3 regions of the Actinoplanes sp. NPDC021490 genome follow, and region 1 is predicted to be linked to each of the others. Evidence: riboswitches for the same ligand, from Rfam matches in the RefSeq annotation. Region 1 holds a riboswitch; each other region holds the start of a gene.

The links. A riboswitch is a leader RNA that binds a small molecule or an ion and turns the genes downstream of it on or off. The one in region 1 is predicted to bind cyclic di-AMP.
Region 2: linked by a shared signal. The riboswitch ahead of ACZ3I4_RS01090 (coiled-coil domain-containing protein) and the one ahead of ACZ3I4_RS22040 (transglycosylase family protein) in region 1 are both predicted to bind cyclic di-AMP.
Region 3: linked by a shared signal. The riboswitch ahead of ACZ3I4_RS02320 (transglycosylase family protein) and the one ahead of ACZ3I4_RS22040 (transglycosylase family protein) in region 1 are both predicted to bind cyclic di-AMP.

Annotation. Positions count from the first base shown of each region.
Region 1 is NZ_JBVHFW010000008.1:60,597-64,736, reverse strand. Features, by position in the region: gene ACZ3I4_RS22045 (M4 family metallopeptidase) at 1-956, opposite strand, end outside; gene ACZ3I4_RS22040 (transglycosylase family protein) at 1,146-1,688, opposite strand; cyclic di-AMP (ydaO/yuaA leader) riboswitch at 1,691-1,850, opposite strand; gene ACZ3I4_RS22035 (serpin family protein) at 2,008-3,198, shown strand; gene ACZ3I4_RS22030 (universal stress protein) at 3,195-3,626, opposite strand; gene ACZ3I4_RS22025 (MFS transporter) at 3,804-4,140, shown strand, end outside.
Region 2 is NZ_JBVHFW010000001.1:230,051-234,190, forward strand. Features, by position in the region: gene ACZ3I4_RS01080 (glycoside hydrolase family 65 protein) at 1-1,229, shown strand, start outside; gene ACZ3I4_RS01085 (coiled-coil domain-containing protein) at 1,287-2,321, opposite strand; cyclic di-AMP (ydaO/yuaA leader) riboswitch at 2,325-2,457, opposite strand; cyclic di-AMP (ydaO/yuaA leader) riboswitch at 2,670-2,801, shown strand; gene ACZ3I4_RS01090 (coiled-coil domain-containing protein) at 2,805-3,857, shown strand; gene ACZ3I4_RS01095 (ABC transporter ATP-binding protein) at 3,879-4,140, opposite strand, start outside.
Region 3 is NZ_JBVHFW010000001.1:510,368-514,507, forward strand. Features, by position in the region: gene ACZ3I4_RS02310 (LysR family transcriptional regulator) at 1-655, opposite strand, end outside; gene ACZ3I4_RS02315 (YybH family protein) at 726-1,097, shown strand; gene ACZ3I4_RS02320 (transglycosylase family protein) at 1,121-1,870, opposite strand; cyclic di-AMP (ydaO/yuaA leader) riboswitch at 1,872-2,017, opposite strand; gene ACZ3I4_RS02325 (saccharopine dehydrogenase family protein) at 2,186-3,424, shown strand; gene ACZ3I4_RS02330 (TetR/AcrR family transcriptional regulator) at 3,479-4,120, opposite strand.

The DNA of each region.
Region 1 (4,140 bases):
CCGGCCACGTCCAGCGCGACCAGCGGCTTGGCGTTGCCCGTGCCGTCGCCGTAGGTCATCTGGGCGCCGTCCCAGAAGGCGTTCACGTACGCGCTGCCGTAGTGCACACGCGAGGGGACACCGCGACCGTCGCCGAAGATGCCGTTGCGGCCGTGCACGTCCTTGAAGTAGTCGAATGTGACGGCCGCGCCGAAGTGGGCGTCCACGGCGGCCGACTGCCGGTCGGCGGGCGCGCCCGTGCCCCAGGTGTTGTCGGCGTCGGTGAACGTGGCACAGGCGCCCGACGTGCGGTTGCCCATGTCGCAGGTCAGACCGCCCCCGCGTACGGGATCGATCAGGTTGAACGACTCCCCCGCCGCGGTCGACTCGAGCGCCACCGGACCGGAGTAGATGCTGTTGCCGGTGCCCGCGACGTTCTCGATCTCGTCGTACGAGCCGGCGACCCGGCCGGTCAGCGCGTCCGAGATGACGTGGAAGCGCGACGGCGTCTGACCGTCGGGCTGCCAGCCGGTGATCACCGTTTCCCAGGACAGCTTGCCGAGGCCGCTGCTCGCGTCGACGAACAGCTCCGGCTTGGCGGTCCCGGTGATCGTGCCCTCGAACTCGGCCTTCGCCGCGGCGGCGGCCCGGTCGGCGGTGACCGACGGCTTGGTGCTCAGGCTGAGCGGCCGGGTCAGGCCGGCCGAGGCTCCGGCGAACTTCCCGGCCTTCGTACGGATGACCAGGTCGCCGCCGTAGACGCGGAGCCCGTCGTACGTGCGGGTGTAGCGGGTGATCCCGTTCCTGGTGCTGTAGACCGCGTAGCGGTCCTTGTCCGACTTCTTGATCGACGGTCCGGCCTGGTCGAGCAACGACGAGCCGGGGGTGACCGGCGCGGCGGACGCGGTAGTGGCGGTGACCACCAGGCCCCCACTGGCCAGGGCGATGGCGCCGGCCAGCGCGACAGCAAATCTCACGTTTGTTCCTCCCCACGAGCATAGACATCCACGTATGTCTATGTGAGAGATCCTCACAGTTCGTGGGCTCCAGCGGGGAAGAACCGCTTGTAAAGTTTAAGTTTCCATTTAATTCTGTCGATGTACAGCCGATCGGCCCGGGAAAGATAACGTGTGCCCGGCCCGCGACCGGGCCGGGCACACGGCCGATCAGAGGGCGAGCCGCTGACCGGGGAAGATCCGGCTGGGGCTGTCCAGCGTCGACTTGTTGAGCTGGTAGAGGGCCTTCCAGCCACCCTTGACGTGCTTCTTGGCCGCGATGGAGGCCAGCGTGTCGCCGGACCGCACGACGTAGTACTTGCCGGTGGACTTGGCGGGCTTCTTCGCGGCGACCGGAGTGGCCTTCTTCACTCCCGCCTTCTTGCCGCAGGTCGGCCAGGCCCCGATGCCCTGACCCTTCAGCACCTTCTCCGCGACCTTGATCTGCTCGGCCTTGGTGGCCTTGTTCGCGGTCGAGGCATACTTCGTGCCCCCGTACGCCTTCCAGGTGCTGCGGCTGAACTGCAGGCCACCGTAGTAGCCGTTGCCGGTGTTGATGCTCCAGTTGCCGCCGGACTCGCACTTGGCGACGGCGTCCCAGTTGACGCTCGACGCCTGGGCCGGCGACGCGGGGCCGAGCAGGCCGAACGCTCCGGCGACACCGGCGACCGTCAGGCCGAACGCGACACGGGTCTTCTTTCCGAGCTGTGCCATGACAGAACTACCTCCACGCCTGCGAGGTGAGCTGTCGGGTTCGGGCTGGGCTGCCCGGCCGCGAGACGCGGCTTCACCCCGAGGCGCGCCGGCGTCTCAATGCAGCGGCGCGCCGAGGAACTAGTGGGTCCCCCGCTCCATGCCTGGGTTCGTTTCCTCGCGGGCGGCGGCAGGATTCGGCGTTCCGCCCGGGGTGCCGCGATTGCGGACCGGCCGACGGTAACCACGCCGGGACCCGTACGGCCAAACTTGAAGGCTCAATCGTGAGCTTGTTCTCATCGGCCGGGAACCCGCCGGACCGATTCCCAGTCTCAGTTGTGTGATCCGTCTCCTGACAACGTTTGTCCTGGTCTGCGGCGTGTTGGTGACCGCCGCGTGCGGTGGCGGCAAGCCACCGGGTGATGCCGCTCGCATTCAGGTCGAGCTGGCCGCGGCCGACGCGGGCCCGGTGGCGCGGGCGGTCGGCCGGTTCGGCTTCGACCTGTTCCGCGAGGTCGACCGGGCGGACCGGAACACGATCACCTCGCCGCTGTCGGTGGCCGTGCTGCTGGCCATGGTCTCGGCCGGCGCCGAGGGCGGCACGGCGGCCGAGATGGCCCGGGTGCTGGGCCTGCGCGAGGGTCAGGACGAACGGGTCGGGGCGCTGCTGCGGGAGCTGGCCGACACCGACGAGGTGACGCTGTCGGTGTCCGACGCGCTCTACAACAACGGCACCCTCGAGGACGACTATCTCGAGTTCGTACGGCGCAGTTTCGGCGGCACGGTGGAGGATGTCGACCTGGGTTCGCCCGAGGCGGCCCGCAAGATCGACGACTGGGTCGACGAGAACACCGGCGGCCGCATCAAGGGCATCGCCCGCGAGCTCGGACTGCCCAGTGCGCAGGCGGTGCTCGTCCTGCTCAATGCGGTGTATTTCCTCGGAAAATGGCAGAACGAGTTCGAGACCGCGCGCGGCGAGAGGTTCACGACGCCGGGCGGCCCGGTCACCGTGCCGATGATGCATCTCACCGGCCGTTCGCTGCTCTACGCCGAGCGCGACGGCTTCCGCATGCTGCGTCTCCCGTACGGCGAAAAGGGGCGCTACGGCATGGAAATCATCCTGTCCGAGGACGGCACGACGGCCGGCGCCGCCCAGTGGCAGGCCCTGAGCACCGGTCTCGTGTCCCGCAAGTTCGAAGACGTCGCCCTGCCCCGCTTCGAGCTGCGCTGGGAGGGCGACCTGAACGGGCCGCTGCGGAAACTGGGCATGGTCACGGCTTTCGACCCGGGCCGGGCGAACTTCCGTCCGATGTCACCCGACGGCCGATGGCTCGAGAAGGTCTACCACAAGACGTACGTGAAGGTGGACGAGAAGGGCACCGAGGCCGCCGCCGTCACGGGCGGGGTCATGACGACCTCGGCCACCGTGAACCCGTCCGTGTTCCGTGCCGACCGGCCGTTCCAGTTCACCATCTCGGACCGGCAGACCGGCACGATCCTCTTCCTCGGAGCCGTCCGCGACCCGCGCTAACGCACCACCGTCACCGGGCATTGCGCGTACGCGGCGACGTGCTGGCTGACCGAGCCGAGCACCAGCCCGGCGAAACCGCCGTGGCCGCGCTTGCCCACGACAAGCAGGTCCTTGCCGGCCGACTCTTCGATCAGCACCTTGGCCGGGCGCCCCTGCCGGACCTGGGCCTGCACGGGAACCGGCGGATCCTCCCCCAGCTCTTCTTTGATCACCTGGAGCAGCTCCTCGGTGGTGACCTGGCTCGGCTCGGCCACCGCGTGGTCGGAAACACTGGGCCCACCCACCGGTGGCAGCAGTGTGTGCTCCCACACGTTCAGCACGAGAAGATCGGCGCCGTGATCCGCCGCCTCGGCCGCGGCCCAGATCAGGGCCTTGCGGCTGCTCGGCGATCCATCGACGCCGACAACGATCGTCGTCCATGTGCTCATAGCTCATTACAGGCCCGCCGTCGCCCGCCCGGCAATGTCGAGGCCGGAAAACGGCAGCCAGACGCACGTATCGACGTCTCTGCTTGCGGGTGTCCCGCGACGGGTTTAGCGTCGAAACGGAGTGTGTGATCTAGATCACTCACAGCACCATCTTCGAGGTCGAAGGGGAGCTCGCCCATGACCACTACGACGTCGGACACCGTCTCGACGGGATCCGGGGCAGCCGATCGCAAACCGCTGATGAGCGGGCCCGCCCTGCTGATGATGAACCTCGGTTTCTTCGGGGTTCAGTTCAGCTTCGGGCTCACCCAGTCCGCGGTGAACCCGCTGTTCCTGCTGATCGGGGCCAATCCCGAACAGCTGCCGATCCTCAACCTGGCCGGTCCGGTCACCGGTCTGATCATCCAGCCCCTGATCGGGGCGATCAGCGACCGCACCTGGCATCCCCGGTTCGGCCGGCGGAGACCGTTCATCGTGACCGGCGCCATCCTGTGCGCGATCATCCTGTTCGCGT
Region 2 (4,140 bases), on a different contig from region 1:
CCGCCGACGTGCTGCGCTGGCGCCACTCGACGCTGGATCTGGCGCGGGAGCGCGCTCAGACGCTCGGTCTGCAGGGCGCGGCCTTCCCATGGCGCACGATCCGCGGGCAGGAATGCTCGGCGTACTGGCCGGCCGGCACCGCGGGCTTCCACATCGGGGCCGACATCGCCGACGCCGTCCGCCGCTACGTGCAGGCCACCGGCGACTACGACTTCGAGCGCGAGGTGGGCCTCGAGCTGCTGGTCGAGACCGCGCGGCTGTGGCGCTCGCTGGGTCACCACGACCGGCACGGGCGCTTCCACATCGACGGCGTCACCGGCCCGGACGAGTACACGGCCGTGGTCGACGACAACATCTACACCAACCTGCTGGCTCAGCAGAACCTGATGACGGCGGCCGACGCGGCCAAGCGTCACCCCGACCTGGCCCGCAAGCTGGGCGTGGACGACGAGGAGACGGCGAGCTGGCGCGACGCGGCGGCCTCGGTGCACATCCCGTACGACCGCGAACTGGGTGTTCACCAGCAGTCCGAGGGCTTCACCCGGCTGCAGGAGTGGGACTTCGAGAACACTCCGCCCGAGGCTTATCCGCTGCTGCTCAACTACCCGTATTTCGACCTGTACCGCAAGCAGGTGGTCAAGCAGGCCGACCTGGTCATGGCGATGTACATCCGCGGTGACGCGTTCACCCCGGAGGAGAAGGCCCGCAACTTCGCCTACTACGACGCCCGGACCGTACGCGACTCGTCGCTGTCGGCCTGCGTCCAGGCGGTGATGGCGGCCGAGACCGGGCACCTGGAGCTGGCGCACGACTATCTGGGCGAGGCCGCCCTGATGGACCTGCACGACCTGCACCAGAACTCGCGGGACGGCCTGCACATCGCCTCGCTGGCCGGCACCTGGATGTCGCTGGTGGCCGGCCTGGGCGGCATGCGCGACTTCAACGGCCAGCTGTCGTTCTCGCCCCGCCTGCCCAGCCGTATCAACAGCCTGGAGTTCTCGCTGCTCTGGCGGGGTCTGCGGCTGCGCGTCAACGTGACCGCCGACGAGGTCACCTACTCGCTGCGCAACGGCGGCGGCTCGGCCCGCCTGGTGCTCCAGCACCACGGCAAGGACGTCGAGGTTACCCAGGTCAAGCCGGTGGTCGTGCCGATTCCGCCGGCCCACCCGGTCGGCCCGGCGCCGAGCCAGCCGCTCGGCCGCGCCCCGGTGCGGCGCATGACCAGCTGATCCACGACACGGAAAAGGGCCCCGGGTTCGCACCCGGGGCCCTTTCTCGTCGGCCGGTCAGAGCATCGACACGTGCACGTGGTCGGTGTGGTCGCTCGGCCCGCTGTACGACTTCCAGCCGCTGGCCGGGAACCAGATCTGCTTGTACCAGATGACGTAATAGATGCCGAGTTTGTCGGCATTACGCACCAGGAACGCCATCAGGTTGTTGCCGTACGTGCGGGTATCGGCATTGTGAGCGGGCGCGAAACCGCGCTTCTGCAACGACCAGTCGCAGGCTCGGCCCTTCGGGTGCTCGAACGGCCCACCGTTGCGATGGCAGCCCACGAATCGGTTGAAGCCGGCCTTCTTCACCTCTTTGTACATGTGCATCGTACGGGCGGTGACGCAGCCGCTGGTGGTCTCATCCTGGACGTTGCAGCTCTCGGGCGAGAAACCGCCGTCGGAATTGCGCGGCGCGGGCGCGGCGGCCGGTGACTTCGCGAGCACCAGGCCGTGCGTCAGGCTGTCGCCGCCGACCAGAGCGAGCGCCTTGTCGGCCGCGTCCTTCTGCTTCGACATCGCCACGAGGTTGGTCTGCTGCTTCTTGACCTCGGCGTCGAGCGCGGCCTTCTTGCTGTTGACGTCCGCGATGGCCTTGTTGAGCTCGAACAGCTTGCGGTCCTGCATGGCGTTGATCTCTTCGAGGGAGACCGCCTTGGCCAGGAAGTCGTCCGAGTTCTGGCTGCCGAGCAGGAAGCCGGCCGCCCCGAGGTGGCCGGTGCGGTACTGCTGCCCGGCGATCGCGTTGACCTCGGGAAGAAGGGAGAGGCGCTTGCCCTCGGCCAGCTTGATCTCCGCGGCCAGCTTCTTCTGAGCGGAGGTGGACTTCGTTACCGCGGCCTTGGCCGCGACGTAACGCCGGTTGGAGGACTCGATCACATCGTCCAGAGTGGCGTTCTTGCCGACTGTGTCGCTCGAACCGCCCTCGTTGGGAGCCGAGGTGCCATCACCCGGCTCGGCGCTCGCCGGGGAGGCGGGCACGGCGAGAAAGGAGAGGGCCACGATCGGCGCCAGGGCAAGCATCAGCCACCGGCGGGGTCGTACGGTCAATGCAGTTCCTTCCGGTAAACCGCCGACCGGGTTAGCTGACGGGTTCGGGACGGAAGCGATCCCTACCGCTTGCGCGGATGCACCCCACTGACCTGGTTCCCCGGCTCGCCTCGCGGCGATTGGGCGGTGGTCTGCCGGCGCCTCGGGGGCGGCGCCACGGCGGCAGAACCGGCGGCCAGTTTACCCGAGAGTTCGCGTTGCTTCAGGACCAGAGAATGGGCAATTTCGTAGTCACTCGAACACATTCTGTTATTGCGGTGACAGCGCGTCGTCGATGAATTGCATCGCGTGCGATAACTGTCGATCTCGTGATGAAGTCGGTATGGTCGGGACCGGTCTCCGCCCCCCTGGAGACCGCCGCCTAATCGTCTTCGGATGAACCGGGGAACCAATCTCGTGGGGTGCATCCGCGCAAGCGGTAGGGATCACTTCCGTCCCGAACCCGTCAGCTAACTCGGTCGGCGGCCGACGGAAGGAACAGATGTGCGGCACAAGACTGTCCGGCGACGAACGGCGGCCCTTCTGGCCCTGCTCGTCGCGCTTTCCGGGCTGACCCTGGCGGTGGCCGGTCCGGCCGCTGCGGCGCCGGGTGACACCGGCGACGACGGCGAGGGCGCCCCCAAGACCCTGATCCAGCAACTCGAGGTCGCCTCCAAGGGCTTCGTGGAAGCCAAGGAGGCCCTGGCCCGGTCCAAGACCCGGCAGGCCCAGCTGGCCGCGAAGCTCAAGGAGCTCGACGCCGACCTGGCGCCCCGGCAGGCCGCCATCGACGAGATCATTCAGAAGTCGTACCGGACCGGCCGGATGGGTCCGATGACGGCGCTGCTCACGGCGAGCTCGGCCGGCGGCTTCCTCGACCGCGCCGAGACGCTCGAGACCGTCGCGGTGCGCGAGAACCAGGTCGTCGCCGACCTCAAGGCGACCCGGGACGCCCAGCAGCGCGCCAAGGTGGCCATCGACACCGAGGTGCGCAACCAGCAGAAACACGTCAACACGATGGCCAAGCGCAAGGTGCAGGCCGAGACCGCGCTCAAGGCCGCCAACACCGGCGGATCGGACCGGACAGGCGAGGACGCCGACGAGCCGTCCGACGGCGGATCCAGCAGCAAGGCCAGCCCGGCGCCGCGCAACAAGGACGGCTCCCTGTCCGACGAGGGCTGCACCGAGAAGGACCCCACCACCAGCGGCTGCCTCACCCCGCGGACCCTGCACGCGCTCAAGCAGGCGAAGGCCGACGGCTTCACCCGCTATGTGGCGTGCTTCCGCGAGCAGAACAGCGGTGAGCATCCCAAGGGGCAGGCCTGTGACTTCGCGGCCGAGAAGAAGGGGTTCGGCGGCGTCGCGTCGGGTGGTGACAAGGCGTACGGCACCCGGCTGGCCAACTACTTCATCAACAACTCGGACCGGCTGGGCGTGCTCTACGTCATCTGGTTCAAGCGCATCTGGCTGCCTTCGAGCGGCTGGAAGGCGTACTCGAGGGGTAACGGCGACCCCTCGAGCGACCACACGAACCACGTGCACCTCTCGGTGCGCTGAGCCCGCGAAGGGGTACGGGACCTACTTGTTGACGTAGGTCTCGTACTCCTTCAGCACGTCCTCGGTCGGGCCGTCGGCCCGGATCACGCCGGACTCCAGCCAGATGCTGCGCTCGCAGGTGTCGCGGATCGACTGCTCGCTGTGGCTGACGAGGAAGACCGTGCCGGCCTCCTTGCGCAGGTCACGCACCCGCTGCTCGCTGCGCTTGCGGAACTTGGCGTCACCGGTGGCCAGCGCCTCGTCGATCAGCAGCACGTCGTGCTTCTTGGCCGCGGCGATCGAG
Region 3 (4,140 bases), on a different contig from region 1:
CCACGTCGGGAAACAGGCCGGCGGCCAGGCACGACTCACTCAGTACGGTGCGGATGCCGGTGCCCTCGGGCAGGGTGACCAGGGGATGTGTGGTGAGGTCGCTCAGCGTGATGCGGTCGAGCCGGGCCGGCTCGGAATCCCAGGGGACCAGCGCGGCCAGCCCTTCGCGGACGATGACCTGCGACTCCAGATGTTCTGGAGGGGCGCCGGCGACTCCGACCAGGGCGATGTCCACAGTGCTCACTCGCACGCCGGCGACGAGACGGTCGGAGTTGTCCTCGATCAGGTCGAGCTCGATCGCCGGATGCGCGTCATGAAAGGCCGCCAGCGCGGCGAAGAGGGGCTTCACCTCGCAACCCGTCACCATCCCGACCGTGAGCTGCCCCCGCACCAGCCCGCGCACCTCGTCCACCGCCAGTCGCAAGCCCGCGGCGGCCTCCAGAGCGGCTTTCGCGTACGGGAGAGCCGCGGTGCCCGCCTCGGTAAGGCGTGCCGTCCGTGCGGAGCGGTCGAAAAGCGGCGCCCCGATCTCGCTCTCCAGCGCCTTGACCTGCGAACTCACGCCCGACTGGCTGATACGGACGCGCTCGGCGGCGCGGGTGAAGTTGGCCTCCTCGGCGACGGTCACGAAGTACTCGAGCTGACGAAGTTCCATAACTGTGAATTCTAGTAGCTATAAGAACTATGCGTTGGACTTGTGGATCCGCCCGGAGCAAGGTGGTGCCATGACCGAACGCGAGAAGGCCCACCGTCCCGAAGACCTGACCCGCCTCTTCGTTGAGCGGGCGAATGCCAAAGACGCCGAAGGCCTGGCGCTTCTCTATGAGGAAGACGCCGTGATGGCCTATCCGCCGGGGCGGCAGACCGTCGGGCGGGATGCGATCCGGCGGCTCTGGGCGGAGGCCCTGCCGCACATGCCCACTTTCACGCCCGAGGAACCGCTGCCCACGCTGACCAGCGGTGACCTGGCCCTGACGTCGACGCCGCCGAGTGACGGCGCCGGCGCCCGGGCTCAGGTGGTGCGCCGCCAGCCCGACGGCACGTGGTTGCGGGTTCTCGACCAGCCCGAGTTCGTCAGCCCGAGTGGGTCGACGTAATTTCGCCGGCCGCCGGCCGGCGGTCAGAGGGCGAGCGGCTGACCGGGATAGATCCGGTGCGGGCTGCTGAGCGAGGCACGGTTGAGACGGTGCAGCGCGCGCCAGCCCCCGGGGTAATTGGTCCGCTTTGCTATCACGACGAGGGTGTCGCCGGCACGCACGATGTAGGTGCGCTTTGCCGAGGGTGCCGGCGTCGGGCTCGCGGCTGCGGCCGTCGGCGCTGCCGTTGCCGCCCGGGCGGCGGCCTGGGTCGCGGTGGCCCGGGCAGTCGCCCGGACAGCGGTCAACTGCCTGGCCCGGGCGGTGGCGAGCTGCTGGGCTCGGGCGGTGGCGAGCTGCTGGGCTCGGGCGGTTGCGAGTTGTTCGGCCCGCGCGACGGCCAACTGCTCGGCTCGATATTGCTTGGTCGATGAGGCCCGGCGGCCGCAGGTGGGCCAGGCGCCCAGGCCCTGGCCGTCACGCACGCGTTCGGCGATCGCGATCTGTTCGGTCCGGCTGGCCTGGTCGGCGGTGCCGGCGAAGCGTGACCCGCCGTAGGCGCGCCAGGTGCGGCGGCTGAACTGCAGACCTCCGTAATAGCCGTTGCCTGTGTTGATGCTCCAGTTGCCGCCCGACTCGCACTCGGCGATGGCGTCCCAGTTGACGTCGGTCGTGGATGAGGGAGCGGCGTTGGCCGGCGCCTCGGCGAGCGGCCCGATCAGGGAGGTGATGCTGGTGATGCCGGCCGCGGCGAGAACAAGCGCGGTACGGGCAGGTTTGCAGACTCGTGCCATGACAGTGGACCCTCCACGCCTGCGAGGTCAGCTGTCGGGTTCGGGCTGAGGTGCCCGGCCGCGTGAGTGTGGCGGCTTCACCCCGAGGCGCGCGGACGCGCCGAGGAACTTGGGTCCCCCGCTCCATGCCATGAGTGTCTGTCCCGTCGGGCGGCGGCAGGACTCGGCGTTCCGCCCGCGGGGTCCGCAATCCGCGGACAGGGCCGGTTCGGGCGTCGCAATGAGCCCGTAACCAGCCGATTCGGTATAGGAACAAGCGGCTTGAGACTAAACCGCCCAAGCAGATTCCGGGGCGCTGATGCAGAATCCTGAACCATGACCGACCAAGCCAGAGATCACGATATTGTCGTCTACGGCGCCTCCGGATTCGTCGGCGCGGTAACCGCTCGCTACCTCGCCGAACACGCGCCTGCGGGCACACGCCTCGCCCTGGCCGGCCGGTCCGAGTCTCGCGTCGCCGCCGTCCGCGACAAGCTCGGCGTCGACTGGCCGATCCTGGTGGCCGATGCCGATGACACCGAGGCCCTGACACGGTTGGCGGCCTCGACCCGGGTCGTGCTGACGACCGTGGGGCCTTACCTGAAATACGGCAAGGCGCTGGCCCAGGCGTGCGCCGAGGCCGGCACCGACTATGTCGACCTGACCGGCGAAGTCGTCTTCGCCCGCGCCAGCATCGACGCGAACCACGAAGTGGCCGCGCGGACCGGCGCCCGGATCGTGCACTCGTGCGGCTTCGACTCGATTCCGAGCGACCTCGGGGTGTACGTCCTCGCGCAGCAGGTCGCGGCCGACGACGCCGGGGAACTCACCGACACCACGATGGTCGTGACCAGCATGCGTGGCGGCGTCAGCGGCGGCACGATCGACTCGATGCGCCAGCAACTCGACGCGGTCAAGAACGATCGCCAGTTGCGCCGGCTGGCGGCCAGCCCCTATTCGCTGAGTCCCGACCGCGCCGCCGAACCGGACCTGGGCCGCCAGGGTGACGTCACCACCGTCCGCGGTGCCGACGTGCACCCGAAACTGCGGGGCACCCTCGCGCCGTTCTTCATGGCGTCCTACAACACCCGTGTCGTCCGCCGCAGCAACGCTCTGCACAACTGGCGGTACGGCCGTGGGTTCCGCTATCGCGAGCTGATGAGCGTCGGCGCGTCCCCGCTGTCCCCGCTCGTGGCCAACGGGGTCAAGTTCGGCTTCGGCGCCCTGGTCGCGGGCATGATGCTGCCGCCGACCCGGTTCGTCCTCGACCGCGTGCTTCCCAAGCCCGGCAGCGGCCCGAGCGAGCGCGCCCAGAAGGACGGCCACTTCACCATGGACTTCTTCACCACCACGACAACCGGCGCCCGCTACACGGCTCGTTTCCGCGCCAAGGGCGACCCCGGATACGCGGCGACGTCCGTGATGCTGGCCGAGTCGGCGCTGGCCCTGGTCCACGACCGCGATGCGCTCCCGGCCTCGGCGGGTGGCGTGCTGACCCCGGCCACCGGTCTGGGCGATGCCCTGGTCAACCGGCTGCGGGCGGCCGGTGTGGAGATCAGCGCCCGGCGGCTCTAGCTCCTGTTCCGGAGTTCACTGAGTGCGTGCGCTGGGTGAACTCCGCAACGGGCCTTACGTGACCCGTCCGGTGGCGGTTGTGGCCAGGGCGAGGGCGATGCCGGTGAGGTGTTCGGCCAGCTGGTCAGGGTCGCCGTTCATGTCGTGGGAGATCCAGTCGATGATCACCTCGCTGAGGCCCGACACCAGGGCGAGCAGCGTACGGTCGAAGCCGGTCTGGTCCTCGGGGTCGCCCACCGTCCGCCTCACCATGGCCGCGACGAACTGGGCGTCCTCCCGCAGGACCCCACGTCGGCGCGTCTCCATCCGCGGGGCGTTCACGTAGATGACGCGAGCGCTCTCGGGGTGGGACTTCAGCATGTCGATGAGCGTGTGCAGAGCCGGGCGGAACAGCTCCGCCAACGTTGCCGGTCGCGGGGGCACGGCCGCCGCCACACCGCGCAGCAGCCACTCGTTCTCTTCGCGATTCACCTTGAGCAGCAGGTCGGCGCGATCCTCGAAGTGTTCGTAAAAGTACCGTTTGGACACCTTCGCGCCGGTGCAGATCTCGGCGACGGTCACGTCGTCGTAGTCGCGCGTGCCGAACAGGTGCACCGCCGACGCCATGATCCGGGCGCGGCGTTCATTGGCCCGCTGCTCGCGAGATCTGCCGGCGTAAGTTTCGCCGCGCCGGGTCGTCGTGGTTCGGTCCTCCACAGGGTTAACGTTACGGCTCC